DNA from 4 places in the Burkholderia sp. YHN3-13 genome. Region 1 is predicted to be linked to each of the others. Evidence: riboswitches for the same ligand, from Rfam matches in the RefSeq annotation. Region 1 holds a riboswitch; each other region holds the start of a gene.

Region 1 (7,223 bases):
TGATCGTCGTCTGGCGGCACGGCAACGCCGAGCGGCAGACCGACGCGCTGCGTGCGCTGCATATCCCGCTGTTCTTCAGTGAACCGAAGCATCTCGACGACGTGTCGTCGTCGCTGCGCAGGCTCGGCACGCTGCTCGGCACGCAGCCGGCGGCCGATGTCGCCGCGGCCGCCTATACGCGCGACATCGCGGCACTGCGCACACGCTACGCGGCGCGCGCGCCCGTCACGATGTTCTTCCAGGTCTGGGACCGGCCGCTGACGACGCTCAACGGCACACACCTGATCAACGAGGTGATCGAGCTATGCGGCGGCCGCAACGTGTTCGCATCGCTCAAGCCGCTCGCACCGACCGTCACCGACGAGGCCGTGCTCGCGGCCAATCCGGAAGCGATCGTGACGACGAGCGCCGGCGCGACCCGTTCGAACGAACCGCTGCCGAGCCTGGCGCGCTGGCGCGCGTGGCCCGCGCTGACGGCCGTGACGCGCAACAACCTGTTCGCGATCGACGGCGATCTGCTGACGCGGCCGTCGCCGCGGATCGCACAGGGCGCGGCCGCGCTGTGCGAGGATCTCGATGCCGCGCGTGCGCGGCGGCCGGCGCGCTGAGTCACGCGCCGCCGGCGCATTGCGCGCCTATGCGCTCCAGTGCATGACTTCCCATGCTCGCGCGCCGTGGTCCGCCCGCAGCCAGACACCTCCGCCCGTCGGCACCGGCCGCGACAGCAGCGTCTCGAGGGGGACCCGCAATACGTGAGACGCGAACGCGCGGATCACGCCCGCATGCGTGACGACCCATTGCGGTTCGTCGAACCGCGCAAGCGCATCGGCCCGCCGTGCCACCCGTTCGACGAGCCGCGCGACACTTTCGCCGCCGTGCGCACACGCATGCATCAGGTCGGCCGCCCATGCATCGAGCGCCGCGCGATCGATATCGTCCCAGCGCTGCATTTCCCATGCGCCGAAATCCATCTCCTGCCAGTCGGCATCGCACCGCAGCGGCACGTCGAACACCTGCGCGAGCCGCTCGGCAACCGATACGCAGCGCGTCAACGGGCTCGTCCAGACCTGTCGGGGCAACGGCGCGCCGAGCGCCGACAGATGCGCACGCACGGCCCGCGCGCCGGCGTCGGCAGGCGCGGCGAGCGGCACGTCGCTGCGCCCGTAGCAGATGCCCGGCTCGATATCGACGGCCGGATGACGGATCAGGACGACGTCCATCCGAGCACCACGAGATAGATCGCCAGTTCGCACAGTTGCTGCGCGAAGCCGAGACAGTCGCCCGTATAACCGCCGATCCGCTTCACGAAATAGCGGGCTGCCCATGCGCGCACGAGCACGAGCGCCGCGCACACGGCAACGCCCATGCGCCAGTCGGGCCAGAACAGCCAGGGCAATCCGAATACCGCCGCGACGCACGCCGCGCGACCGCCCATCCGCTGCGCGACCGGCTTCGCCTTGCCTTCGGGCCGCACGTAGTCGAGCGTCATCAGCAGGCTCACGGCCGCCGCGCGGCTCGCCGCATGCGCGGCGATCATCGTCCATGCGGCGCGCAGCGGCAGCATCGACGCAAGCGCCTGCCATTTCAGGCCGAGCGTGATCACGAGCGCGACCGCGCCGAACGTGCCGATCCGCGAGTCGTGCATGATGCGCAGCACGTCGTCGCGCGTATAGCCGCCGCCGAACGCATCGCAACTGTCGGCGAGGCCGTCCTCGTGGAACGCGCCGGTCGCAAGCAGGGTTGCCGCCATCGACAGCCCGACCGCGATCGACGGGGGCAGCACCCGCAGCGCGGCGAGATAGACGAGCGCGCCCCACGCGCCGACGCACGCGCCGACGAGCGGGAAATAACGCGCGGCCTGGTCGAGATCGCCGGCCGCGTAGCCGATCGAACGCGGCACCGGCACGCGCGTGAAATAGCCGAGCGCGACGAAGAAGTAGCGCAGTTCGGCCCGCACGCCGCGCACGCGATCAGGCGTCACGATTGTCGACGCCGGCCGACTCGAAGCTCGCCATCTCGCTGAGGAACGCCGCCGCCGCGCGCACGAGCGGCAGCGCGAGCGCCGCCCCCGTGCCTTCGCCGAGCCGCAGGTCGAGCGCGAGCAGCGGCTTCGCGCCGAAATGCTCGAGCATGCGCCGGTGGCCGGCCTCGTTCGACGTATGCGAGAACACGCAGTAGTCGCGCACGCCGGGCACGATGCGTTCGGCGACGAGCAGCGCGGCCGTCGCGATGAAGCCGTCGACGAGAATCGTCATACGCTCGCTCGCGGCCGCGAGATACGCGCCCGTCATCATCGCGATCTCGAAACCGCCGAACGTCGCGAGCACGTCGAGCGGCGCGATCGCATGCGAATGCTTGACGAGCGCACGGCCGAGCACCGCGCGCTTGTGCGCGAGCCCCTGGTCGTCGAGGCCCGTGCCGCGTCCGACGCATGCGTCGACCGGCACGTCGAGGAGGCGGCTCATCAGGCACGCGGCCGACGACGTGTTCGCGATCCCCATCTCGCCGAAGCCGATCACGTTCGTGCCGAGCGATGCATGCAGGCGCACGCGCGCCGCGCCGGCGGAGAGCGCCGTCATCGCCTCGTCGCGCGACATCGCCGGCTCCGCCGCGAAGTTGCGCGTGCCGCGCGCGACCGGCAGCGACACCAGCCGGTCCGACAGCGGCAACGGCGACGCGACGCCCGCATCGACGATCTCGAGCGCGCTCTGCGCGACGCCCGAGAACGCGTTGATCGCCGCGCCGCCGGCCAGGAAATTCGCGACCATCTGCGCGGTCACCGCCTGCGGATAAGGGCTGACACCCTCGGCGGCGATCCCGTGATCGCCGGCGAACACGATCGTCACGGGGCGCTGCACGACCGGTCGCTCGGTATGCTGGATCAGGCCGATCTGCAGCGCGAGCGCCTCGAGCTGGCCGAGGCTGCCCGGCGGCTTGGTCTTGTGGTCGATCACATGCTGCAGGCGCGTGCGCAGCGCGTCGTCGAGCGGCGCGATCGCGGGCGGGAAGGGGGTCGAAGTCGTCATCGGGAAGCCGTGTCGTTGGCGCGGCACGCGCCGCGCATCGGAGGAATCGGAAAAGGAAAGGTCATGGTCGCGCAGGCCATGCCGGCAGCAACGCATCGCGGCCGTTCTCGCGGATCAGCACGAGCGGATAGCCGAACGCGTCGCTCGCGCGTTCGGGCGTCAGCACGTCGTGCACGGGGCCGGCCGACGCGCGGCCGCGGCCGTCGAGCAGCAACGCGTGCGTCGCGAAACGCCGCGCGAGATTCAGGTCGTGGCACGAAAACAGCACCGTGCGCGGGCCCCGGTCGAGCCATGCGCCCAGCGCGGTCAGGCAGTCGATCTGGTGATGCAGGTCGAGATGCGCGAGCGGTTCGTCGAGCAGCATCAGCGGCGCATCCTGGCACAGCGTCGCGGCCAGCGCGACCCGCTGCCGCTCGCCGCCCGACAGCGACAATACATCGCGCGACGCGAGTGCGGTCAGATCGAACGTCGCGAGTGCGTCGTACGCGGCCGCGCGATCGCCGTCGCGCTCCCAGCCCCAGCCGCCGAGATACGGATAGCGGTGAAGCAGCACCGTGTCGAGCACCGTCGCGCTGAACGCGTCGTGCAGCTGCTGCGGCATCAGCGCGCGACGCTGCGCGAGGGGCCCGGGCGGCCACGCGACCAGCGGCCGGCCGTCGATCTCGACCTGTCCGCCGGCCGGCGGCTGCAACCCCGCGAGCGTCGCGAGCAGCGTCGTCTTGCCGGCGCCGTTCGGCCCCGCGACGCACCAGATCTCGCCGGGCCGAAACGCCTGCGTGAACCCGTCGAGCAACGTGCGCGCGCCGGCCTTCAGCGTCAGGTCGACGGCCATGCAGCGCAGCTCGCCGCCGCCCGCGTGCAGTGCGGCATCCGTCATCGCATCGGCCTCCTCAACAACATCCACAGGAACACCGGCACGCCGATCAACGCGGTCATCACGCCGACCGGCAACTGCGCGGGCGCGATCGCGGTGCGCGCGAGCAGGTCGGCCGCCATCACGCCGCCGCCGCCCGCGAGCATCGCGGCCGGCAGCAGCATCCGCTGGTCGTTGCCGAACGCGAGCCGCAGCGCATGCGGCACGACGAGGCCGACGAAGCCGATCGTGCCGGCCGTCGTCACCGCGGCCGCGGCCGCCAGCGACGCGACGAGATAGATCCGCACGCGCAGGCGCGCGACGGGCACGCCGAGCGCCTGCGCGGTCGCGTCGCCGCGCAGCAGCACGTTCAGTTGCGGCGCGGCCGGCAGCGCGACGCATGCGGCCAGCAACAGCGCCCCCCATGCGAACCAGGGCGCCGTCACGCCGTTCAGGTCGCCCGTGAGCCAGAAGATGATGCCGCGCAGCCGCGCATCGGGAGCGAGCGACAGCAACAGCGTGACGAGCGCGCCCCACCCGGCCGCGATCACGACGCCGGTGAGCAGCAGGCGCGGCGACGCGTCGCGCGAATCGCCGCGCCACAACGCGCGGCGCGCGAGACCGAGCACGAGCGCGACCGAGACGAGCGAACCGGCGAATGCCGACGCGTCGACGAGCCACCATGCGCCGCCGGCAATCATCGCGACGAGCGCGAAGCCGGCCGCGCCGCCGGACACGCCGAGCACGTACGGTTCCGCAAGCGGGTTGCGCAGCAACACCTGTAACAGCGCGCCGGCCAGCGCGAGCAGCGCGCCGCACGCGAAGCCGGCGAGCGCGCGCGGCAGACGCAGCGTGCGGACGATCTCGGCGAACAGCGCGTCGCCGCCATGCGGGACGAACGACGCGAGCGCCTGCCACGGCGACATCGGCACGCTGCCGATCGACAGCGACGCGACGAACAGCAGCGCGACCACGGCGGCCAGCGCGGCCCAGATCGCGGCGGCGCGCGCGGCGCTCATGCCGTGCACGGCCGCGCGCATGATGCGCGGCGCATCCGCTCGAGGTGGCCGGCCGGACGTGACGGGGACGCCGCGCGGACGATTGGGGTCAGCATCGAAGAACATTCCGTGAAGCGTTGCGCGCCCCGCCTCCCCGCAGGCCGCGCGTCATGAAACCCGTGCGGGCTTCCCGTCTCGGCCGGTATCCGGGCTGGCGGCGGTCCGGCTCGCCTTCCCGCGCGTTTCACGCGCAGTGGCCCGCGCCCGCGTGCGACACCTGCACGCAAAACGCGCCCGAGCCGGCCTGCGTCGACGGACGCGGCCGCTTACCGTTGCGGGGGCAGCGCAGGTTGGCACGCTCCCGGAGCGCACGCCCTGCTTCCCGTTTAACCGCGCGTGCCACGCGCGAGCACCGAGGCGGCGCCAGTTTAGGAGCCGGTCGCGCGAGCGTCAAGGAAGCATCCGGACACGCACGGGAAGCACCGATTCGCGGCAAGAAGCCGGGGTGTTACGACTGGAAACGTTACAGATGTCGGATTGCGCGTTATTCCGCGCTAAAATGCTGGGTCTTTAGAGGACGCAGCAAATGCTCAACGAACTCGAAACCTTATCTCAAAATATTGGCCGTCTGATTTCGCTGAACAAGCGCTATCACGCGGAACGGCTCGCGCTCGAGGAGCAGGTCGCGCAATTGCGCGCGGAAGCGGACACGGTCCGCGCGGAACTCGCGGCACTGCGCGACGAACGCAATGCGCTCGCGGCCGAGCGCGACACGCTGTCGGCAAAGATCGACGACGCCCAGGTGAAACTGAACGCGATTCTCGAAAAGCTGCCGCGCTCGAAAAGCGCGGAGCAAGCCGACAACCAGCTCGACCTGCTGGATGCGCAGGCACGCCCGGATGGCGATGACGCGGCCAGCCACGGAGAACATGCATGAGCACCAAGCAGATCGAAGTCTCGATTCTCGGTCAGGCCTATCGGCTCGCCTGTTCGGCCGAGACCGAAGCGGCACTGCTCGAGGCCGTCGCGCGCGTCGACGCCGAAATGTCGAAAATCCGCTCGAACAGTTCGGTACGCGGCACCGATCGCATTGCGGTGATGGCGGCGCTGTCGCTCGCATCGGAATTGCTGCGGCTGCAAACGAGCGTGCGGCACGGTGAAGCATTTCCGGCGGAGGAAATCCGTCGTACAATGCACCAGATGAACGAACAGCTCGGCGCGGTGCTCGCACAGCACGAGACGCAGTAACGTTTCAAACGATGCGTCGATTCCCCTTGATCTCGGCGGTCAACGGTGGTCAAATTGGCGCATCGAATCACAGTTCAGTCAGCTTCCCTGCCTGGTTCGCCAAGGTCATATATTCCTTGAACCAATGCCATGTGCACGGTTGCGGAAATTTGTAGCACGGGCGCGCGCGTCACTCTGTCTGATGTACCCGAAGTGCTGCTAACTGCGACCAATTCTGAACCCCAGGTTCAGGATGCCGGCCTAGCGGCCAAGGCGGGGGCCTATCCAACGGCATCGGGCGAGTCCCGGTGCCGTTTTCTTTTGTAGCAGCCCTTTCTGCGTCGATCACGATCCATGCAATACTGGCTGATGAAGTCCGAACCGGACGAAGCAAGCATCGACGATCTCGCCAACGCTCCGCAGCGCTCGCTGCCGTGGACCGGCGTGCGCAATTATCAGGCGCGCAATTTCATGCGCGACACGATGAAGATCGGCGACGGCGTGCTGTTCTATCACTCGAGCTGCCCCGAGCCGGGCATCGCGGGCCTCGCCGAAGTGTCGTCGACACCCTACCCCGATCCCACGCAGTTCGATCCGAAAAGCCCCTACTACGACCCGAAATCGACGCAGGAAGCGCCGCGCTGGCTGCTCGTCGACGTGCGCTACGTGAAGAAGTCGCCGCTCGTGCCGCTTGCCGCACTGCGCGAACACGACGAACTCGCCGACATGCGCGTGCTGGCCCGGGGCAACCGGTTGTCGATCACACCCGTGACGCGCGCCGAATGGCGCTTCATCACCGAAAAGCTGATGAAGTAGGCGCGCGCCAAAGGTCAAATCTGGTCAGCACGCGCGGCCGGCACGGAACTCGCGGCACTTTTGCGCAGCCTAAGCAACCGCTGTCGGCCGATCGGGCCGGCCGTCGTTCATTTCGTCGCGCGGTACGCCCGCGTCGTGCACGCGTGATCCGCGTGCGCGCCCTCGCACAAGGAGTCCAACAATGACCAAGAAATCCGCTCTCGCGCTGTCGCTCGCCCTCGCCGCCGCCGTTCCCGTCGCGCTGACGCTCGCGTCGCCGGCCGCGCACGCGCAAACCGCCAACCCGCATTTCCCCGAGCCGGC
Region 2 (7,223 bases), on a different contig from region 1:
CGCCGGGCCCCGCGCCGATGAAATACACCGTCATCGAAAATTCTCCGTCAATACGTTGGATGATCCGCTGCGCGGCGTCAAACGCGCGCGGCCGGATCGAGTGCGTCGAGCAGTGCCGCGACCGAATCGAACGCCCGGTCGGCATCGGGCAGCGACGGCCGGCGCAGCATCACGACCGGCACCCTGCGTTCGCGCGCGACATCGAGCTTGGCCTCGGTGGCCGCTCCGCCACTGTTCTTGCTGACGACGACGTCGATGTCCGTCAGCGCGAACAGCGCACGTTCGCCGTCGAGCGTGAACGGCCCGCGCGCGGCGATGACCTGCGCATGCGCATTGCCGGGATGCGCGTCGAGGCAGCGCACGAGCCAGAACTGGTGCGGCGGGATCGTATCGAGGTGCGCGAGCGGTTCGCGGCCGAGCGTGAACAGCGGCCGCCTGAACGGCGCGAGCGCGGCCTCGATGCCGGCCCAGTCGTCGACCATCCGCCAGTCGTCGCCCGGTTGCGGCGTCCAGGGCGCGCGGCGCAGCGCCCATAGCGGTACGCCCGCGTCGCGCGTCGCGGCAGCGGCGTTCGCGCTGATTTGCGCGGCATACGGATGCGTGGCGTCGATCACGAGGCTGATCTCGGCGTCGCGAAGATACGCGGCCAGGCCGGCGGCCCCGCCGAAGCCGCCGACGCGCACGTCGCAGCGCAGGTCGTCCGGCACCTTGCCGAGACCGGCCAGGCTGTAGACGTGATGCGGGCCGAGCGCGCGTGCGATCTTCAGCGCGTCGCCGGTGCCGCCGAGCAGCAGGATGCGCATGCTCATCGCGCTTCCCCGACGAAGCGGCCCTGCCGGTCGATCGCGAACATCTCGACGGCGACCGACGGCGGCACGATGTCGCGTGCGACCCGCAGCGCCTGCGCGCAGACGAGATCGCCGAGCGGCACGCCGTCGGCCAGGGCGAGCTTCAGCGCTTCCTGGCTCGTGTTCGCGGCGCGCATCGCGGCCTGCAGCGCCTCGCTCGCGCCGGCTTCTGCCGCCCATTGCGCGAGCAGCGGCAGGTCGATGCTCGAATGGCGGCTGTGCAGGTCGAGATGGCCCGCCGCGAGCTTGCTGAGCTTGCCGAATCCGCCGCACATCGACAACCGCGCGACCGGTGCGCGGCGCAGGTGCTTGAGCACCGCGCCCGCGAAATCGCCCATCTCGATCAGCGCCATGTCGGGCAGGCCGTAGTGTGCGCGCATCGCGTCCTCGCTCGCGTTGCCCGTGCACGCGGCGATATGCGCGATGCCGTTGGCGCGCGCGACATCGATCCCCTGGTGGATCGATGCGATATAGGCCGAACACGAGAACGGCCGCACGATGCCCGTCGTGCCGAGGATCGACAGCCCGCCGACGATGCCGAGGCGCGGGTTCATCGTCTTCAGCGCGAGCGCCTCGCCGCCCTCGACGCCGATCGTCACGTCGAAGCCGCCTGCGTAGCCGTGCTCGGCTGCGAGGGCCTCCAGATGCGTCGTCATCATCTGGCGCGGCACCGGGTTGATCGCCGGTTCGCCGACCGGCAGCGTCAGCCCCGCGCGCGTGACCGTGCCGACGCCCGGCCCCGCGTGAAAGCGCACGCCGGCCGCGGCCGCGAGCGCGACACGCGCGAAGATCAGCGCGCCGTGCGTGACGTCCGGATCGTCGCCGGCATCCTTGATCGTGCCGGCTTCCGCGCCGTCGGCCGTGAGGCGGCAGAACTCGAGCCGCATCATCACGCGCTGCCCTTTCGGCAGCACGATCTCGACCGCGTCGTCCGCCCGGCCCGCGAGCAGCAGCCGCGCGGCCGCGAGCGACGTCGCGGTCGCGCAGCTGCCGGTCGTGTAGCCGAACCGCAGCGGCGCGGGCTGTTCGGGGGTTTCGTCGCGCATCACGCGTCCGTTGCGTTCGCCGGGTTCGATGCGCCGGCTATGTCGATCGCATCGGCCGCCTCGACCCTGTCGGCCGCGTCGGGCTTGCGCACGTCGTACAGCGTGACGGGCAGCGGCTGGCGCCACGTGTCGAAGCGGCCGAGCGGTTCCGCATGCGCGAGCGACACGCGCGTGAGCGTGCCGCCGTGCGCGTCGCGCCACGCGGCGAGCGCCATCTCGCCCTGCAGCGTGACCGCATTCGCGACGAGCCGGCCGCCGGGTTTCAGCGCGGCCCAGCACGCGTCGAGCACGCCGGGCGCCGTCGCACCGCCGCCGATGAAGATCGCGTCGGGCGTGGCGAGTCCTGCCAGCGCGTCGGGCGCGCGGCCCGCGACGAGCTGCAGGCCCGGCACGCCGAGTGCGTCGCGGTTGTGTTCGATGAAGCGCTGCCGTTCCGCATGCGCCTCGACCGCGATCGCCTGGCAGGATGGATGCGCACGCATCCATTCGATGCCGATCGAGCCACTGCCCGCGCCGACGTCCCACAGCAGCTCGCCGGGTGCGGGCGCGAGGCGCCCGAGCGTCATCGCGCGCAAGTCGCGCTTGGTGAGCTGGCCGTCGTGGCGGTATGCATCGTCGGGCAGGCCCGGCGTGAGCGCGCGGCGCGGCGCGTCGGGGCCGGCCCGGCAGTCGAGCGCGACGAGATTGAGCGCGGCCGTTTCGGTGACTTTCCAGTCCTGCGCGAGGCCGTCGACGCGCCGTTCGAGCGGGCCGCCCAGATGTTCGAACACGCTGATGCGCGTCGGCCCGAAGCCGCGTGCGGCGAGTTCGGCCGCGACGGCGGCCGGCGTGCGGCCGTCGGCGCTCAGCACGAACAGGCGCCGGCCCGGCAGCAGATGACGCGCGAGCGTCGCGAGCGGACGGCCGACGAGCGACACCGCGCCGACGTCCTGCAGCGCCCAGCCGAGGCGTGCGGCCGCGAGGGACAGCGACGACGGCGCGGGCAGCACGCGCCATTCGTCGGGAGAAAGCTGGCGCGCGAGCGTCGCGCCGACGCCGAACAGCATCGGGTCACCGCTCGCGAGCACGCAGACGGGCGAGCCGCGCCGCGCGAGCACGCCCGCGAGATCGAACGGCGACGGCCACGCTTCGCGCGCGGCCGGCAACCGCGCGGGCAGCATGTCGAGATGCCGCTTCGCGCCGACCACGCGCGTCGCGCCGAGCAGCGCGCGTCGCGCATTGCGCCCGAGCCCCGCGTAACCGTCGTCGCCGATGCCCACTACCGTCAGCCACGCCGTCATGCACCCTTCCCCATCGTTCGATTTCATCCAGTGTGTTGCGATGCGCGGCCGTTGCGCCGCCGCGCGTCGATCCGGCGATTGCCGTCGGCGCCGACTGCCCGGCGCGGGACGCGCCAGCGGTGTCGGCCAGGCCCGCGCGATCCGCATGGCGAACAGCTGGCCCCGCCCAGTTTCATCGTCGCGGACACCGGCGTGTCGCCGATCCAGTGCCGAGCCGCCAATCGTACCATCCGCGCTGCCGCGCGCAGGTCGTCGCAGCCATGCTGCGACACGGTTGCGACGCACATGGCCGATGTCGGGCCGGTGCCGAAATCGGGTATCCTACGGCCGTTCGTTCGCCGGTGCCCTTCGGGGCCGAAGAGGGAACACAGGGCGCGCCGCGCGCCGCTGTGGCTGCCCCCGCAACTGTAGACAGCGAGCCGATCTCCCCCTCATGCCACTGGTTTCACCGGGAAGGCCGGGAGCCGGCGCCGACCTGTCAGCCAGGAGACCTGCCGGCCAGAAAGTGCGTGCGTGCCAGTCGGCGTCGGGCGGGGTGTACCGATGCGTTGGCCGCGGCGCGACACTGTCCCGGTATCCCGTTGAGTTCCGCCCCCGATTCGATTCCTGCGTCGCCCGTCGTGCGCCCGTCGGCCTGCCCGGGGCTCGTGCGCGTGGTCGCGGCCGCCGATGGCGGGCTGTGCCGGGTCAAGCTGCCGGGCGGCCGGCTCGATGCGCGCCAGGCGCGTGCGATTGCCGCCGCCGCCCGCGCGTACGGCTCCGGCGCGATCGACGCGACCAATCGCGCGAATCTCCAGCTGCGCGGCATTCGCGACAGCGCCGCCGATGCGCTGACGCGCGCATTGCTCGAGGCGGGGCTCGGCCCGCGCGTCGACGCAGCCGCAGGCGCGGTCGACGAGACGGCCGCGCTCGCCGCGAGCGACGACGTCCGCAACCTCCTGCTCAGCCCGCTCGCCGGGCACGATCCCGCCGCGCTCGTCGACAGCCGCGCGCTCGCGATGCCGCTGCTCGACATGCTGGCCGGCGAGCCGCGCCGCGGCGAGCTGTCGCCGAAATTCTCGATCCAGCTCGACGGCGGCGAAGCGGTTGCGGCGCTCGATCACCCGCACGACATCTGGCTGGCCGCCTGGCGCCGCGCGGACGGCGCGGTACGCGTCGCGGCCGGGCTGGCCGGCTGCCCGCCGGCCGCGCGGGACGACCGGCCCGCATCGGTCGACGTGTCGCCCGATCAGGCCGTCGCACTGGTTCGCGCACTGCTGCTCGCGTTCCTCGATCTCGCGCCGGCCGACGTCACGCGGATGCGCGCCGTGCTCGCGACCGCCGGCGAATGCGCGTTGCTCGCACGCGCGCAGCACTACCTGCCCTTCCCGCTCACGGCCGATCCCGCGCTCGCCGGCTGGCGGCGCACGCGCACCGACCCGGCGCTGCGTTTCGGCATGCGCGCGTCGCGCGATGCGGCATGCTGCAGCGTCGGCGCGCAATGCGTGCTCGGGCGGCTCGACGCGACACAACTGGAACGGCTCGCCGCGCTGGCCGAAGCCGACGGCGACGGCACGTTGTCGATGACGCCGTGGCAAGGCGTGTTTCTCCACGGCGTGCCGAACGAACGCGCCCCGGCCACGTTGGCGGCACTGGCGTCGCTCGGCCTCGTCTGCGCATCGTCCGACCCGCTGGCGACCCTCGTCGCCTGCACCGGCAGCACGGGCTGCGCGAAAGCGCGGGCCGACACGAAACACGACGCGCTCGCCCTCGCCGCGCGCATCGGCCATCCGGTCGACGTGCACCTGACCGGCTGCGAGCGCCACTGCGCGCTGCCGCATCCCGCGGCGCACACGCTCGTCGCGGTGGCGCCCGCGCACTACGACCTTTACCGGCGCGACGCGGCCGCGGGCCTTGGCGCCCCGCTCGCGCGCCATCTGACGATTGACCAGGCCGCGGCCCGTTTGACGGACGCGCGGCACAGCCAGGACACCACCGATGCTTGACTACATTCGCGACGGGCAGGAAATCTACCGCCAGTCGTTCGCGACGATCCGCGCCGAGGCCGACCTGTCGCGCGTTCCGCCCGACCTCGAGAAACTCGCGGTGCGCGTGATCCATGCGTGCGGGATGGTCGACGTCGTCTACGACCTGCGCTTTTCGGCTGGCGCCGGCACGGCCGGCCGCACCGCGCTCGCGGCCGGCGCGCCGATCCTGTGCGACGCGCGGATGGTCGCCGAAGGCATCACGCGCGCGCGGCTGCCGGCCGACAACCGCGTGATCTGCACGCTCGGCGAGCCGGAGGTGCCCGATCTCGCGCGCCATCTCGGCAACACGCGCTCGGCGGCGGCGCTCGAACTGTGGCGTCCGCATCTCGCGGGCAGCGTCGTCGTGATCGGCAATGCGCCGACCGCGCTGTTCCACCTGCTCGACATGATCGACGCCGGCGCGCCGCGTCCCGCGTTGATCCTCGGTTTTCCGGTCGGTTTCATCGGCGCGGCCGAATCGAAGGCGATGCTCGATGCCGACAGCCGCGGCGTGCCGTACGTCGCGCTGCTCGGCCGGCGCGGCGGCAGCGCGATGGCCGCCGCCGCGGTCAACGCACTGGCGACGGAGGTCGAATGACGACCATGCGCGGCCGGCTGTTCGGGGTCGGTGTCGGCCCCGGCGATCCCGAACTGATGACGATCAAGGCGCTGCGCGTGCTGCAGGCGGCGCCCGTGGTCGCGTATTTCGTCGCGAAGGGCAAGAAGGGCAATGCGTACGGCATCGTCGAAGCCCACCTGCTCGACGGGCAGACGCAACTGCCGCTCGTCTATCCGGTGACGACCGAAGTGCTGCCGCCGCCGCTCTGCTACGAGACCGTGATCGCCGACTTCTACGACACGGCCGCCGAGATCGTCGCCGCCCATCTCGACGCGGGACGCGACGTCGCGGTGATCTGCGAAGGCGACCCGTTCTTCTACGGCTCGTACATGTACCTGCACGACCGCCTCGCGCCGCGCTACGACACCGAGGTGATCCCGGGCGTCTGCGCGATGCTCGGCGGCACGGCCGTGCTCGGCCAGCCGCTCGTCTATCGCAACCAGAGCCTGTCGGTGCTGTCCGGCGTGCTGCCCGAGCATGAACTGCGCGAGCGGCTCGCGCGCGCCGACGCGGCCGTCGTGATGAAGCTCGGTCGCAATTTCGACAAGGTGCGGCGCGTGCTCGACGAACTCGGGCTCGCGAAGCGCGCGCTGTACGTCGAGCGCGCGACGATGGCGAACCAGCGCATCGTGCCGCTCGACGCAGTCGATCCGATGGCGTCGCCGTATTTCTCGCTGCTCGTCGTGCCGGGGGAAAAATGGCAAGGATGACGACCCCGCCGGCGATCGTGATCCTCGGTGCCGGCGCGCTCGACACCGCGCGACGCATCCAGGCGCGCTATCCGGGCGCTAGCGTGCATGGCCTCGCGTCGCGCGTCGATGCCGACGTGCGGTTCGACGAACTCGGTGCGCACCTGCGCGAACTCTACGCACGCGGCCTGCCGATCGTCGCGCTGTGCGCGGCCGGCATCGTGATCCGCTGCCTCGCCCCCGCGCTCGCGGACAAGGGCGTCGAGCCGCCCGTGCTCGCGGTTGCGGAAGACGGGTCGGCCGTCGTGCCGCTGCTCGGCGGGCTGACGGGCGTCAACGTGATCGCGCGCGAAATCGCCGCATGCGTGGGCGTCGCGCCGGCGATCACGACCAGCGGCGAACTGCGTTTCGGCGCATGCGTGCTCAATCCGCCCGACGGGTATGCGCTCGCCGATCTCGCGCAGGGCAAGCGCTTCGTGTCCGACCTGCTCGCGGGCGCATCGACGCGTGTCGACGGCGCGGCGGCGTGGCTCGACGATGCCGCGCTGCCGCGCGACGACGCGGCCAAGCATGCGATTCGCGTGACGCCCGACGCATGGCGCGGCACGCACGACGAACTCGTGATCCATCCTCGCAGCGTGGTGGTCGGCATCGCAGGCGATGCCATGCACGCGCACGAGGCGCTTGCCACACGCATCGCCGCCATGCTCGACGCACAAGGTCTCGCGCGGCTGG
Region 3 (7,223 bases), on a different contig from region 1:
TGACGGTGCTCTTCGCGACGAGGTTCGGATCTTCCTGCAGGTCGCCCGAGAACATCGCGAGCTGCTGCCCGCGCTTCGACGCGAGCGACACGGCCTGCTCGATCCCGTACGGCCAGTACGCTTCGCCGCCGAGATGATCGATCACGACCGTCTTCGCATGACGCAGCACGTCATCGACGTAGAAATCGACGGACGCCGGCTGCCGCAGGAACGTGACGTTCGCGAGCCGCACGCTCGGGAACCCGGCCGGCAACCGCGGCACGACACTCGCGAGCAGCGACAGCGTCGTGTCGGCCGAACTCAGGATCACGATGTCGGCCGGCTGCTGGTCGATCCGGACGACGCCCTGCGTATCGTCGACGAAGCCGCCCGGCGTGGTGCGCAGCAGATGCATCGTGCGTTACGCCTGTTGCGGCTCGGCCGCGCACGCGGCGTCGAACGCGCGTTGCAGCGCGGCCGCGTCGAGATCCTCGCCGATCAGCACGAAGCGGCTCGCGCGCGTTTCGCCGTCCTGCCAGCGTCGGTCGAAATAGCTGTCGAAGCGGCGGCCGACGCCCTGGATCACGAGCCGCATCGGCGCGCCGGGCAGCGCGGCGAACCCTTTCGCGCGGTAGATCGTGTGCGCTTCGACCACGCGCTGCAGCGCGGCGATCGTCGCCTCGCGCGTGCCGGCGTCGCCGGACACGACCACCGAGTCGAAATCGTCGTGATGGTGATCGTGATCACCGTCGTCGGCCGAGCCGTGATGATCGTGACGCAGGTGGATCGTTTCTTCCGATGCCGATTCGAGGCCGAGCAGCATCGCGAGATCGAGCTCGCCGCGCGTCGCGCGAACGATCTTCACCTGCGGCGGGATCTCGTCGCGGATCGCGGTTTCGATCCGGGCGAATTCCGCGTCGCCGACCAGATCGGCCTTGTTCACGATCACCAGATCGGCCGACGACAGCTGATCGGCGAACAGTTCGTGCAGCGGCGATTCGTGGTCGAGATTCGGATCGGCGCGGCGCTGCGCGTCGACGGCCTGCGGGTTTTCCGCGAACTGGCCGCTCGCGGCGGCCGGCCCGTCGACCACGGTCACGACCGCGTCGACCGTGAAGCTGTTGCGGATCGTCGGCCAGTTGAACGCCTGCACGAGCGGCTTCGGCAGCGCGAGGCCCGATGTCTCGATCAGCACGTGGTCGATGTCCGCGCGCCGTTCGACGAGCGCCTCCATCACCGGGTAGAACTCTTCCTGCACGGTGCAGCACAGGCAGCCGTTCGCGAGTTCGTACAGCTGGCCCGACGCTTCGCCCTGCGCGCCGTCGGCGTCCTCGCAGCCGATGCCGCAGCCCTTGAGGATCTCGCCGTCGATGCCGAGCTCGCCGAATTCGTTGACGATCACCGCGATGCGGCGGCCCGCGGCGTGCTGCAGGATGTGGCGCATCAGCGTCGTCTTGCCGCTGCCGAGAAAGCCCGTGACGATCGTGACGGGAAGCTTGCGTAGGGTCATGGTAGGTCCGGTGTCGAAGAGGGAATCAGGACGGGATCGTCGCGTTGGCGGCGGCGAGGCCATTCATCGGGCGACGCGCAGGCAGACCGCCGCGCGATCCGCGCGAACAACCGCGCGACGGGCGGAACAACGAATCGGACATGGTGCTTCCTTGCGAACGGTCGACATCGTGAATGCCAACACGGCTGCCGCCGGCCCTGCCCGCGCCGCCTGCCGTTCGCCGTCCCGGCCCGGCGCGTTCGCGCGGGGGGCAGATCGGCGGAGGAAGCGGAACACCCCGGGCGTCGGGCCTGCTGCGGCCGTGGACGATGCGCCGCCTCCCCGCGGCGCTGAACCCCAACGTTTAGGCCGGTATCCGGGCTGGCGAACACGCCGCTTCGCCTTCCCGGATGCGCGCGGCATCCAGTGGCGGTCGTCCGCCTGCTCGCGGCAGGCGGCGAAGCGGCGCTGCATCGCGCTCGCGCGCGACACGTTCGCTTACCGTTGCGAGGGCAGCACAGGTTGGCTCGACTGCGGTGCAGGCAGGCTCCCTGTTTCCCGTTTAACTGCGCGCGCCGGAGCGGCACGCGCGAGCACCAAAACGCGTGCGAGTGTAGGCGGCGGGGCCGGGAGCGTCAAGGCGGCACGGGGCGCCGGACTGCGTTGCGCACCGCCGGCGCACCGTGCCGGAGGCCGGCCGTGGCCGGTTCGCGCGGGCGAACCGCTGTGCTATCGTATGCGCCGCGTTCGGTGCTCGCATGCGCATTCCGCGCATGCAGTTAAACGGGAAACAGGAGGCGGACGACCGCCCGGCCTGTGCTGTCCCCGCAACGGTACGCCGCCCGCGCGACGCGCTCCCCGCGCACGCGCCCAGGCCGCCCGCGATGCCACTGCCCTTCAGCGGGCGGGAAGGCTGCGGCCTGGCAAGCGGCCAGCCCGGATACCGGCCGACGCAAGGGGCGAGCCCGATGCTCGCCGAACGCCCGATCCGCGGGGGACGGATGGGGTGCGCATTCCGCCCGCGTCCGCGCGGGCTTCGTCCGATCCGTCATGCACTGCCTGCCCGCCGGCCGCCGATGTGCCGCCCGCCTGTTCCTTTCCACTGTTTCGACACGGTGCGTGCCGTGCCGCGTGCGATGAGCCGCGCGTGGCTCATCGGCGCCGGCCCCGGCGACGCCGACCTGCTGACGCTCAAGGCCGTGCGTGCGATCGGCGCGGCCGACGTGCTGCTCGTCGACGATCTCGTGAATCCCGACGTGCTGCGCCATGCACGCGCCGACGCGCAGGTCGAGCACGTCGGCAAGCGCGGCGGCCATGCGTCGACGCCGCAGGAAGCGATCGTCGCCGCGATGCTCGCGCACTTGCGGGCGGGCCGCAGCGTCGCGCGGCTCAAGGGCGGCGATCCGTTCGTGTTCGGCCGCGGCGGCGAGGAACTGGCCGCGCTGGGCGCGGCGGGTTTTGCGGTCGAGATCGTGAACGGCATCACCGCAGGCATTGCCGCGCCGGCCGCGCTCGGCATCCCGGTCACGCAGCGCGGCGCCGCACAGGGCGTGATCTTCGTCACGGGCCACGGCGCGGGCGCCGACGAGCCCGACTGGCGCGCGCTGGCGGCCACGCGCATGACGATCGTGATCTACATGGGCATCCGCCGGCTCGACGCGATCACCGCCGCGCTGCGCGGCGGCGGCCTGCCCGGCGATACGCCGTGCGCGGCGATCGAGCATGCGACCCGCCCCGAGCAGCGGCAGGTCCTCGCGACGCTCGACACGCTCGTCGAACGCGTCGGCGCAACCGGCATCGGTTCACCGGCCATCGTCGTGATCGGCCGCGTCGCGGCGCTTGCCGACGACCCGGCCGTGCGTGCGGCGCTCGGCGGCCGCGCATGATGCGCGTCGCGCTCGGCATCGGTTTTCGCGCGGGCGTCACGGCCGCGCAGCTCGATGCCGCGATCCGGGCGGCGCTGGCGCGTTACCCGGCCGCCGAACCGGCGCTCGTCGCGACGCTCGCCGACAAGGCGTGTGCGCGGGCGCTGCGCGTGCTGTGCGCGCGCCGCGGCTGGCCGCTCGTCGCGTTCGACGCGGCGCAGCTGGCGAGCCGTCCCGAACTGGCCGCGAGCGGCCCGTCGGACGCCGCGCTGGCGCGCTTCGGGGTGGCGGGCGTGGCCGAACCCTGCGCGCAGCTCGCGGCGCCGCATGGCCGGCTGCTGGGCCCCAAATCCATCCGGGACGGCGTGACGGTTGCCCTCGCCGGCCCGCTCTGAACCCTTTGTTTCGCTTTCGACAGGACGATTTCCGATGAAGACCGATGCCGAATCCCATCAGCGGATGACCGAACGCCGCCGCGCCGGCCACGAGAAGAAGCAGGCCGCCGCCACCCTGGAAAAGGGCCTGCTGATCGTCAATACCGGCAACGGCAAGGGCAAGAGCACGGCCGCGTTCGGCATGGCCGTGCGCGTGCTCGGCCACGGCATGCGGCTCGGTGTCGTGCAGTTCATCAAGGGCGCGCTGCATACGTCCGAGCGCGACTTTCTCGGCGCGGTCGCGGAGTGCGATTTCGTGACGATGGGCGACGGCTATACGTGGAACACGCAGAACCGCGACGCCGATATCGCGACCGCGCGCAAGGGCTGGGACGAGGCGCGCCGGATGATCGAGAGCGGCGACTACCGGATGGTGATCCTCGACGAGCTGAACACCGTGCTGAAGTATGAATACCTGCCGCTCGACGAAGTGCTCGCGACGCTCGCCGCACGTCCCGCTTCGGTGCACGTCGTCGTGACGGGGCGGCACGCGCCCGATGCGCTGATCGACGCGGCCGATCTCGTCACCGAAATGCGGCTCGTCAAGCACCCGTACAAGGAGCAAGGCGTGAAGGCGCAGCGCGGCGTGGAGTTCTGAGCGTGCCGGCCTGCCCCGCGCTGTTCGTCAGCGCACCCGCGTCGGGCCAGGGCAAGACGTCGGTGACGGCCGGTCTTGCACGGCTGCACCGCCGGCTGGGCCGCCGCGTACGCGTGTTCAAGACCGGGCCCGACTTTCTCGATCCGATGCTGCTCGAGCGCGCGAGCGGCGCGCCCGTGCATGCGCTCGATCTCGGGATGGTCGGCGAAACCGGCTGCCGCGCGCTGCTCGCCGATGCCGCGCGCGACGCGGATCTGATCCTGATCGAAGGCGTGATGGGGCTGTTCGACGGCACGCCGAGCAGCGCCGATCTCGCGGCCGCGTTCGGCGTCCCGGTCGTCGCGGTGATTTCGGCGAAGGCGATGGCGCAGACATTCGCGGCGATCGCGTTCGGGCTCGCCCGGTTCAGGCCGGCACTGCCGTTTCACGGCGTGCTGGCAAACCGCGTCGGCTCCGCGCGGCATGCGGAACTGCTGCAACAGGCGCTGCCCGGCGACCTCCGCTGGCTCGGACACGTGCCGGCCGATGCGGGCATCACGCTGCCGGAGCGGCATCTCGGCCTGCATCAACCGGCCGACATCGACGATCTCGATGCGCGGCTCGAGCGCGCGGCCGACGTGCTCGCGCGGACGGCGCTCGCCGAATTGCCGCCGGCCGTCGCGTTCGCGGCACCGGACGCCGCGGTGCCGCTGCCGCGCGCGCTTGCGGGCAAGCGGATCGCCGTCGCACGCGATGCGGCGTTCTCGTTCATCTATCCGGCGAACCTCGCGCTGCTGGATGCGCTCGGTGCGGCGGTGCGGTTCTTCTCGCCACTCGCCGACGAACCGGTGCCCGACGATTGCGACGCGCTGTTCCTGCCGGGCGGTTATCCGGAACTGCATGCGGCGACGCTCGCGGCGAATGCCGGGACCGCGCGGACGATTCGCACGCACGCGGCGGCCGGCCGGCCGATCGTCGCGGAATGCGGAGGGATGGTGTACCTGTGCGAATCGCTGACCGACGTGGACGGCGTGACGACGCCGATGCTGGGCGTGTTGCCGGGTCATGCGACGATGCAGCGCCGGTTCGCGGCGCTCGGCATGCAGCAACTCGAGACGCGCAACGGGCCGATGCGCGGCCATACGTTCCACTATTCGCGGTTCGCGACGCCGCTGGTGCCGGTCGCGAGCGCCGCGCGCCCCGACGGCGCGCCGGGCAGCGGCGAAGCCGTCTACCGCAGCGGCGCGATCGTCGCGACGTACATGCACATGTATTGGCCGTCGAATCCGGAGATGGCGGCGGCCCTGTTCGGCGGCACGGCATTCTGACGGAACAGCCTGCGTGCGTGCCGCGACGTCAGGGCTTTTCGCGCCCCGGCGCCTCCGAGCGCGACGTCCGGATCACGGTGCCGTCGGGCGAGAAATGCGCGTTGAACATCGCGTCGCCCGATACGCCGCCCTCGGCCCAGTGCCAGCTCCACACCTCTTCATGGCTCAACGCGTATTGCGCGACTTCGGTCGGTTTGCCGAGCAGTTGCCGCACGTCGTCCTTCGACATGCCGGGCACGACCTTCGCGATGTTGGCCGCGGTCAGCGCCTGCGTGATCGACACGAGCCGGCCGTCCGGCCCGAAATCGAGCATGTAGGTACGCGTGCCGTACGGGCCGCGCGGATACTCGAAGCGCTGCGAGCCATCGTCGCCCTGCCTGACCATCTCGGGCTTGCCCGCCTGGCGGAGCACGTCCTCGGTCGTCGAGACACCCGGCTGCAGTTTGCCGAACGCGAGCGGGTCGGGCTTGATCGAATTCACCGCGTCCGCCACCTTCTGGTCGTCACACCCGGCCGCCAGAACGCCCACCGCACAGGCCGTCAGCACGGTCAGAAGCTGTTTTCGCATGTCATTCACACCTGTATTCATCGAGCCAATCCGGCGTCGCGCGCAGCGTAGCACGCGACCTGTCCCGCCGATGTCAAGGAGCGTCAAATCCGAGCACATCCGTCGCGGCCGGAAAAGCTCATGCGAGCCCGGCAACGACGACGTTCGCGAAACCGCGTCACACCAGAAACGCCTCGGCCAGCTTGACCCAGTACGACGCGCCGGTCGGCAGCGCCGCGTCGTTGAAGTCGTAGCCCGGGTTGTGCACCATGCAGCCGCCCTCCCCGTCGCCGTTGCCGATGATCAGGTAGCAGCCCGGCCGCTTTTCGAGCAGGAACGCGAAATCCTCGCTGCCGGTGAGCGGCACCATCCCGTCGATCAGGTTTGCATCGCCGACCCACTCGCGCGCCACGCCGCGCGCGAACGCCGTCATTTCCGCGTCGTTGACGAGCACCGGGTAGCGGCGCTGGTAGTCGATCGTCGCGGTCGCGCCGAACACGGCGGCCTGCGCGTGGACGACTTCCTTGATGCGCGTTTCGAGCAGGTCGCGCACGTCGGGTTTCAGCGCGCGCACCGACAGGCGCATCTGCGCGCGATCGGGAATCACGTTCGGCGCGTCGCCTGCGTGAATCGCGCCGACCGTGACGATCGCCATGTCGAGCGGCGATACGTTGCGCGACACGATCGTCTGCAGCGCCAGCACGATCTGCGCGCACACGACGACGGGATCGATCGCCTTGTGCGGCACCGCGCCGTGGCCGCCGCGGCCTTGCACGTCGATGACGACGGTATCCGACGACGCCATGAACGGCCCCGGCAGGAAACCGAATTGGCCGGTGGGGAAGCCCGGCATGTTGTGCATCGCGAAGATCGCATCGCACGGGAACTGCTCGAACAGCCCTTCGTCGAGCATCTTCTTCGCGCCGCCGAGCCCTTCCTCGGCCGGCTGGAAAATCAGGTTCAGCGTGCCCGAGAAACGGCGCTCGCGGGCGAGATGCTTCGCG
Region 4 (7,223 bases), on a different contig from region 1:
AGCAGGTTGTTCGGCATCAGCGACGCCGGCAGCACGACGTCGACGAGCCGGTTGGTCTCGAAGCTGTCGCCGGATTCGGTCAGATCGGCTTCCGGCGACAGCAGGACGAGCGCGGCCGGCAGCGGCAAGCCTTCGTCGCGGGCACGCAGCACCATCGCGGCCGCGAGATTGCCGCCGGCCGAGCGGCCGCCGATGACGATGTTTTCCGGCGCGTGGCGCGCCAGCACGAACGCATAGGCCGCGATGCAATCGTCGAGCGCGGCCGGATACGGATGTTCGGGCGGCATGCGGTAATCGACGCCGTAGCAGCGAACGCCCAGGCGGTCGGCATGCATCTGCGCGCCGGCGCGGCATGCGGCGGCGCCGCCGACGATCAGCGCGCCGCCGTGCAGGTCGATGTACGCGCATTCGTCGGAAGCGGCCGCTTCGGGCGTCGCGACGTGCAGGTCCGCATCGCCGGCCCGGATCGTCTCGACGCTCGAACGCAGATGGCCAGCCAGTTGCCCGACCGCGGCCGTGTAATGCGCGTCGGCGGCCGCCTTCACGCGCATCCACGCGTCGACATCGTCCGGCGCGGGCATCACGTGCAGCGCATTCAGCGGCACGCCGTCGTCGCCGACCAGGCGTTGCAACGCGGCTCGCGCTTCGTCGCTGATCGAGGTGGGGAAGGGCACGACGCGGCTCGGCAGCACGACGCCATCGGGTTTGTCGTTCATCGCTTGAATTCCATCAGGCCCGTCATGCGGCTGAAGGCCAGTGGCGCAGCATCACGTCGAGCGCATCGAGGCTGCGCGACCACGATGCGTCGGAATCCGGTGTGCCGTGCGAGAAACCGCCGGCGCCTTCGAGCGTCACGTAGCCCATGAAGAAGCCGCCGAGCAGGCGGATCGCATGGGCCAGCTCGGCTTCCGGCAGGTCGTAGCTGCGCAGCACGGCCGAGGTCATCCTGACGAGCCGCCCGCCCGCGCTTTCGGCGGCGCGCTCGGGGCTCACCGGATGGCGCGCGGCCGCAAAGCGACCGGGGTGTGCGCGCGCATAGTCGCGATAGACGTTCGCGAGCGCGGTCAGCGCATCCTTGCCGGTGCGGCCGGCCAGCGCATCGGCGGCGCGATCGGCCAGCTCCTGCAGCGCGAACAGCGCGATCCGGCTCTTGAGATCGTCGAAACTCGGGACATGGGAATACAGGCTGGCCAGCTTGACGCCGAAATGCCGCGCGAGCGCCGCGCCGGTGAGCGGCTCGAAGCCGGTTTCGTCGGCGAGCCGTGCGCCGGCTTCGACGAGTTTGTCTACGGTAATGCCGGCACGCGTCATGACGAATACTATGGAAATTAGTCAAAAAACTAATTCTATTAGTTTTTGCCGCGAAGTCAATTTCCCGTACGCCGCCGGCCACGCCGATCCGCCCCGGCGCCCGCGACGCAGGCGCCGGGGCGACCGGTCGTCAGAACGTGTAGGTGACCTTGCCGAACGCGGTGCGGCCGAGCGTGTTGTAGCCGTACGCGGTCATGTATTGCCGGTCGAACAGGTTCGACAGCGACGCCGACACCGTCAGGTGCGAATTGATCCGGTACGACGCGCGCAGGCTCACCGTCAGGTACGACGGCAGATACGTCGTGTTGGCCGGATCGTCGAACGTCGTGCCGCCGTAGAGCAGCGATGCGCCCGTGCTCAGCGCGTGGAGCTTCAGTTCGTCCCACGTGTGGTCGACGCTGAGGCTGACCGTCTGGCGCGGCCGGCGGTTGAGCCAGGTCTGGTTGGTCTCGTCCTGCGGATTCAGGAGGCCGACGGCCAGACTCACCGGCGTCGAGCGGCCGATCGTCCCCTTGTACGACAGGTCGATGCCGCGGATGTGCGAGCGGCCGATGTTCATCGGCGAGAACGTTGCCGGGTTGTACGCGATCAGGTTGTTGACGTGCGTGTCGTAGACCGCCGCCGAGAACGTGCCGTACGACGTGTTCGCGTCGAGCGCGGCCTCGACCGACGTGCTGCGTTCCGGGCTGAGGTTCGGATTGCCGTAGCCGGGGTAGTACAGGTCGTTGAAACTCGGCAGGCGGAATGCGTTGCCGTACGACACGCGCGCGGTGTAGACCGGCGTGATCGCCCACGACAGCGCGGCGTTGCCGGTGTTCACGCCTTGCCCGGCGATGATCTCGCGACGCCCCGCGAGGAACAGCGTCACGCTGCCGAGCGTGGCCGACTGATGCAGCGAAAACGCCGAGTCGTTGCGCGTCGGTATGCCGCCGGGCGCGTCGATCGGCAGGAATGCCTGTTCGCGCGTGAAATCGTAGGCGAGCTTCGTTTCGCCCGACAGCGGCAGGCCGAACAGGCGGAACCCGTGCGCCTGATGGGTCAGCGACGTCGACGTGCTGATGCGCTGCGAATTGATCTGGTCGGTCGCGAGGGCCGGGTTGTCCGCGTAGATGAACTGGCGGTCGTTCGCATAACCGAACGACTGGTCGAACTGCGTATCGGGCGTGATGTCGAGATGAAATGCGATGCCGGTCGTCAGCTGGTGATCGAGCTCGCGATTCGCATAGCCGCTGTTGTCGTAGGACAGGTCGGAGCGGTGATACAGCGCGAACGTCGAGATCGACCAGTTGTCGCGCGCATAGCCGAGCCGCGCATCGAGATCCTGCGCGTGATACGGATTGCGGCCGGCTTCGTGACCGTAGAAGAAGGGCCGCGTCGCATCGATGCCGGCCGTGTTGTAGTCGTGCAGCCCCAGCGAGTAGGTGACACCGCCGAGCGCGGCCAGCGGCCCTGTCGACGGCAGGGTGCCCGACGTGCGGAACTGCGTGTCGAACGTCTTGTTCGATCCGCCGCCGAACGACACGGTGGTCTGGTTCGGCCGGTTGGCGGCGCGGCGCGTGAAGAGCTGCACGACGCCGCCCATCGCGTTGCTGCCGAACGATGCGGCGGCCGGGCCCGAAATCACTTCCACGCGTTCGAACGCGTCGGTCGGCAGGTCGGCCCACGGCGCGATGCCGGTGGTCGGCGAGCCGATCCGGATCCCGTCGATGAACACGGCGACCTGGCTGGCCGACGAGCCGCGGATGCTGACCGACGCGGACGAGCCGGGGCCGCCGCTCTGCGAGACGGTCACGCCCGGCAGCGTCGCGAGCGCCTGCGTGATGCTCGGGTCGGTCGACGACAGCCGGTCGAGATCTTCTCGCGTAAGCACCTGCGTCGACGCATAGCGCCGGTCGAACGATTCGGGCAGGTGCCGCGTGTCGGTCACGCTGATCGTCGGCAGATCGGCGCCTTCCGCGGGCTGGGCGGGCGGCTGGAGCGCGGTATCGCCGGCGGCATGGGCGAGCGGGGTGAGCAGCGCGGTGGCGGCGGATGTGGCGAGCAGGTAACGAAGGTTCATCAGACAGCGAGAGAAAGCGTGTGGCGCGTAGGGCGGTCGCGAGCGAAGGGCGGGCAGGTTGCGCATGCCGACGGCGTGTCGACGCGACGCTTCCGGCAGGGAAGCGGATTCGGGAACGAAGGACATCTGACGGATCCTGAGGTCGGGTCGTCCATGCAACGGGCGACCGCCAACGGCGGCGCTTGCGCATCGGGACACCCCGCCCGGTGCGGCTGCTGGACCTCGGGTCGATGGCAGGTCTCCTGGCTCGCGGGTCGTCATCCGTGCGGACCTTCCCGGTTTCCCAGTGGCGCGCAGTGGCACGGATTCGCCGCTCACAGTTGCGGGGGCAGCCGCAGATTCGAGTCGTTGCCCGTCCTGCGTTCCCTTTTGATCCCATCGCTGGGAACCATCAGCGCGCAAGGGTAATGGCGTGCGCTCCCGCACGTCAATTGCCGCGCCGCGCGAGGGTGCGAAAAAACGTCATTCTCCGGCAAGCGCTTTCCGAATCCTTTCGCTTGTGTGTTGGTGTCGCGTTTCTCGTCTGATGAATCGGGAGGAGCAAGCGGCATGCGAGCCGCGTCGTATCGAACGCGAAACCGTAGGTTGTCCGGTCGACGTCAGCCGGCGCGTTGAGCAGCCCGGGCAGCGGCACAGCGTTGTCGCGGCGCGGATCGCCGAGCCGCATGCCGGTCGGTCGCCGCGGTTGCACGATCGGCCAGCCGAACAGCTGCAGATCGCGGAACAGCCCGCACCGACGACATCCTCGCCGCACGCGATCCGTCGCTGCCGGCGTTCTGATTGCCGGCGGGGCCGGGCGCGGCAGCGGCGCCCGGCGCGCGCCGTTACATGTGCGTGCCGGCGTGCGCGCGGCCGCCCGGGTCGCCGCCCCGATCGGGCGGCGTATTGTTCTGATCGATCTTCGCGAGCACGAAGCCGGCGTGCGGCAACGCGCCGGGCGAGCGGTGCATCGCCTGCGCGACGACGTCGTGCGGCGATGCGGCGGGGAAACCGGATGACGTCGCGCCCGGTTGGGCGAACGCCGGAAGGGAGGCGACCGCCAGGGCGGCGGCGACGATCGCGTGCGTGTTCATGGTGGCTCCTTCACGACTGACTGCGCGACTGACTGCGGGCAACGTCATCAGTCTAGGGCGCGAAACTTAACGCGTCGTGAAGGTGCCATGGCGCACGGATGACAGGATGTTCATGTGCGCCGCGACGCTCAGGCCGGCGTCGACACCAGTGCGCAGAAGTTCTCGAGATCGACGTTGCCGCCGCTGATCACGACGCCCACGCGCTTGCCCTGCAGCGCGTCCTTCATCCGTCGCGCGGCGGCGAACGCCAGGCAGCCGGTCGGCTCGACGACAATCTTCATACGGGTGGCGAAGAAGCGCATGCAGTCGATCAGCTCCGCGTCGGTCGCGGTCAGGATGTCGTCGACGTCGCGGCGGAGGATCGGGAACGTCAGGTTGCCGAGGTATTGCGTCTGCGCGCCGTCGGCGATCGTGCGCGGCGTGTCGATCCGCACGATCGCGCCGGACCGGAACGATTGCTGGCCGTCGTTGCCGGCTTCGGGTTCCACACCGTACAACTTCGCGTGCGGCGACAGCGCGCGGGTCGACAGCGCGGTGCCCGACAGCAGCCCGCCGCCGCCGAGCGGCGCGAACACCGCGTCGAGCGGGCCGACTTCGTCGAACAGTTCCTTGGCCGCCGTGCCCTGGCCGGCGATCACGTCCGGATGGTCGTAGGGCGGCACCAGCGTGAGCCCGTGCCGTTCGGCAAGATCGCGCCCGATCTGCTCGCGGTCCTCGGTGTAGCGATCGTAGGTCACGACGTTGCCGCCATAGCCGCGCGTCGCGGCCATCTTCGCGGCCGGCGCATCCTGCGGCATCACGATCGTCGCGGGAATACCGAGGATGCGCGCCGACAGCGCGATCGCCTGGGCATGGTTGCCGGACGAGAACGCGACGACGCCGTGGTGGCGCTGTTCGGCGTTGAAACGCGACAACGCATTGAACGCGCCGCGGAACTTGAAGGCGCCCATGCGCTGCAGGTTCTCGCACTTGAAGAACACCTGCGCGCCGAGCGCTTCGTCGATCGTTCGCGACGTCATCACCGGCGTGCGGTGCGCATGGCCTTCGAGCCGGGCCGCGGCCGCGGCGACGTCGTCGTACGTGGGGAGGGTCGGAGAGTTCATGGTTGCTCGAGAGTCGGAAAGGTCAGTCAACTGGAAAGCAGGGCCCCGCGTCACTTCGCGTCGTTGTAGACGGTCGCGCGCGAGACGCCGAGATGCTGCGACACGATCTCCATCGCGCGGCGCACCTCGAGGAAGCCGTCGGCCTTCAGCGTCTGCAGCAGCTCGCGGCGCTGGTCGGTCTTCAACTCGCGCGGCGTCGTCGCGAGGCGCGTCGCGAACGCGTCGATGCGCTGCCGGATCGCGTCCGCCCCGGCCGGATCGAGCGTGTCGACAACGGCCTCGCCGTCCGTGCGGCAGAACTGGTTCAGCATGCCCTGGAAGCCGCGGAACAGCGTGACATCCGCATTCAGGCACAGCGCGGCCACGTAGCGCCCGGTCGAATCCTTGATGCCGATCGACGTGCTTTTCGCGGTGCGGCCGTCCGCGAAGCGGTTCGGGTAGTTCGCGAGCACCTGCGGGAAATCGTCGTCGGCGATGCGGGCGAGGCCGAGTTCGGTCGCGGGATCGCCGACCGCGCGCCCGGACAGGTTGTTGTGGATCGCGAGGATCGCGTGTTCCGGCGTGCGCAGGTCGTGCACGACGACCTCGGTGAACGGCGCGAACATCTCGCCGAGCCCTTCGGCGATGCGCTGCACCTGTTCGATCAGCGACGCCTGTTCGGACGACGGTGGCGTGCGGCGCGTGCTCATGCGTTTTCCCGGGGCGACGGGGCGTCGGCCGTTTCCGGCCGCGTGATGTCGGCCAGCAGCGGCCGGGCGATCCGCACGTAGTCGGCCGAGTCGAGCACGACCGAGCGGTCGAGGCGGCCCGCGTTGAAGGCGATCTCCGCGTTGCGTTCGACCAGCGCGGGATCGACGACGAGCGTGACGTTCGCGTCGAATACGAACGGCGGCACGGCGCCCATCACGCAGCGCGTGACGGCGGCCGCGACATCGGGCGACGCGAGCGTCGCCTTGCGGCGGCCAACCGCCTCGGCAACCTTGCGGAAGTCGATCTTCAGGTGGCCCGGGATCACGGCGAGCGCGGTCGCGTCGCCGCCGTCCTTGAACGTGCAGAGCATGGCCTTCGCCCCCTGTTCGGGGCGTGTGCCGCGGATCGCGGCGATCACGTCGGATTTACCTTCCGCCGGATGTTCGAGCACGCGGAAACGTGCACCGGACGTATTCAGCAGATCGCACAGCGTGTCGAAAACGGGAGAGTCGTTCATGTCGCTTCGGGCGGGAAGGCGCGCATCGCGGCGCGCGGGGAGCGAGCGTGCCGCTCGCTATCGATGGATTGTCCAAGTATAGACGTTTTGTCATGAGATAGGGCAACAGCGGGTGCGCCCGTGCGGGGTCTTTCTCCAACTGCGAAAGGCCGTTTCGTATTGCGAAATCTCCGCGAAGTTCCCGTCGCGCCGCCTTTCCGCCGCTTGAAAACTTGTTTTGCATCGCAAAATCGATCTGCTATCTCATTGAAAAACAAGGAAAATTTATATCTTATGTCTTATATAAGAGTTGGCCGAAAGCGCGCCGGACAGGATTAATATTGAGTCCATGCAGTTCGCTTCGTCACACGAAGCGGGCACGCTGAACCCTTTACTCAAATGCGCTTCGTTCCCAGGAGATAGACATGTCCCAATATCAAGACGACATCAAGGCAGTGGCTGGCTTGAAGGAGAACCACGGCAGCGCGTGG

Evidence for each region. A riboswitch is a leader RNA that binds a small molecule or an ion and turns the genes downstream of it on or off. The one in region 1 is predicted to bind cobalamin.
Region 2: it holds a riboswitch for cobalamin, as region 1 does, so the genes downstream of both, cobG (precorrin-3B synthase) here and AC0KUR_RS30930 (FecCD family ABC transporter permease) in region 1, are expected to answer to the same signal.
Region 3: it holds a riboswitch for cobalamin, as region 1 does, so the genes downstream of both, cobW (cobalamin biosynthesis protein CobW) here and AC0KUR_RS30930 (FecCD family ABC transporter permease) in region 1, are expected to answer to the same signal.
Region 4: it holds a riboswitch for cobalamin, as region 1 does, so the genes downstream of both, AC0KUR_RS14460 (TonB-dependent receptor domain-containing protein) here and AC0KUR_RS30930 (FecCD family ABC transporter permease) in region 1, are expected to answer to the same signal.

Annotation. Positions count from the first base shown of each region.
Region 1 covers NZ_JBVVNQ010000019.1:80,169-87,391, forward strand. The annotation lists gene AC0KUR_RS30905 (cobalamin-binding protein) at 1-608, shown strand, start outside; gene cobC (alpha-ribazole phosphatase) at 636-1,220, opposite strand; gene AC0KUR_RS30915 (adenosylcobinamide-GDP ribazoletransferase) at 1,205-1,981, opposite strand; gene cobT (nicotinate-nucleotide--dimethylbenzimidazole phosphoribosyltransferase) at 1,971-3,026, opposite strand; gene AC0KUR_RS30925 (ABC transporter ATP-binding protein) at 3,088-3,903, opposite strand; gene AC0KUR_RS30930 (FecCD family ABC transporter permease) at 3,900-4,898, opposite strand; cobalamin riboswitch at 5,058-5,309, opposite strand; gene AC0KUR_RS30935 (ATPase) at 5,464-5,814, shown strand; gene AC0KUR_RS30940 (cell division protein ZapA) at 5,811-6,125, shown strand; RNA gene ssrS (6S RNA) at 6,207-6,388, shown strand; gene AC0KUR_RS30950 (EVE domain-containing protein) at 6,459-6,920, shown strand; gene AC0KUR_RS30955 (SIMPL domain-containing protein) at 7,102-7,223, shown strand, end outside.
Region 2 covers NZ_JBVVNQ010000008.1:49,516-56,738, forward strand. The annotation lists gene cobM (precorrin-4 C(11)-methyltransferase) at 1-34, opposite strand, end outside; gene AC0KUR_RS19330 (cobalt-precorrin-6A reductase) at 78-809, opposite strand; gene AC0KUR_RS19335 (cobalt-precorrin-5B (C(1))-methyltransferase) at 806-1,894, opposite strand; gene cbiE (precorrin-6y C5,15-methyltransferase (decarboxylating) subunit CbiE) at 1,894-3,174, opposite strand; cobalamin riboswitch at 3,497-3,687, shown strand; gene cobG (precorrin-3B synthase) at 3,795-5,159, shown strand; gene AC0KUR_RS19350 (precorrin-8X methylmutase) at 5,152-5,778, shown strand; gene AC0KUR_RS19355 (precorrin-2 C(20)-methyltransferase) at 5,775-6,509, shown strand; gene cobJ (precorrin-3B C(17)-methyltransferase) at 6,506-7,223, shown strand, end outside.
Region 3 covers NZ_JBVVNQ010000008.1:74,060-81,282, forward strand. The annotation lists gene cobN (cobaltochelatase subunit CobN) at 1-394, opposite strand, end outside; gene cobW (cobalamin biosynthesis protein CobW) at 401-1,489, opposite strand; cobalamin riboswitch at 1,819-2,084, opposite strand; cobalamin riboswitch at 2,199-2,434, shown strand; gene cobA (uroporphyrinogen-III C-methyltransferase) at 2,545-3,354, shown strand; gene AC0KUR_RS19450 (cobalamin biosynthesis protein) at 3,351-3,728, shown strand; gene cobO (cob(I)yrinic acid a,c-diamide adenosyltransferase) at 3,763-4,365, shown strand; gene AC0KUR_RS19460 (cobyrinate a,c-diamide synthase) at 4,368-5,672, shown strand; gene bamE (outer membrane protein assembly factor BamE domain-containing protein) at 5,701-6,240, opposite strand; gene AC0KUR_RS19470 (M20 aminoacylase family protein) at 6,398-7,223, opposite strand, start outside.
Region 4 covers NZ_JBVVNQ010000005.1:99,013-106,235, reverse strand. The annotation lists gene AC0KUR_RS14470 (alpha/beta hydrolase) at 1-716, opposite strand, end outside; gene AC0KUR_RS14465 (TetR/AcrR family transcriptional regulator) at 739-1,311, opposite strand; gene AC0KUR_RS14460 (TonB-dependent receptor domain-containing protein) at 1,442-3,370, opposite strand; cobalamin riboswitch at 3,586-3,778, opposite strand; gene AC0KUR_RS14455 (hypothetical protein) at 4,195-4,443, opposite strand; gene AC0KUR_RS14450 (threo-3-hydroxy-L-aspartate ammonia-lyase) at 4,572-5,546, opposite strand; gene AC0KUR_RS14445 (helix-turn-helix transcriptional regulator) at 5,597-6,235, opposite strand; gene AC0KUR_RS14440 (YbaK/prolyl-tRNA synthetase associated domain-containing protein) at 6,232-6,753, opposite strand; gene AC0KUR_RS14435 (isocitrate lyase) at 7,158-7,223, shown strand, end outside.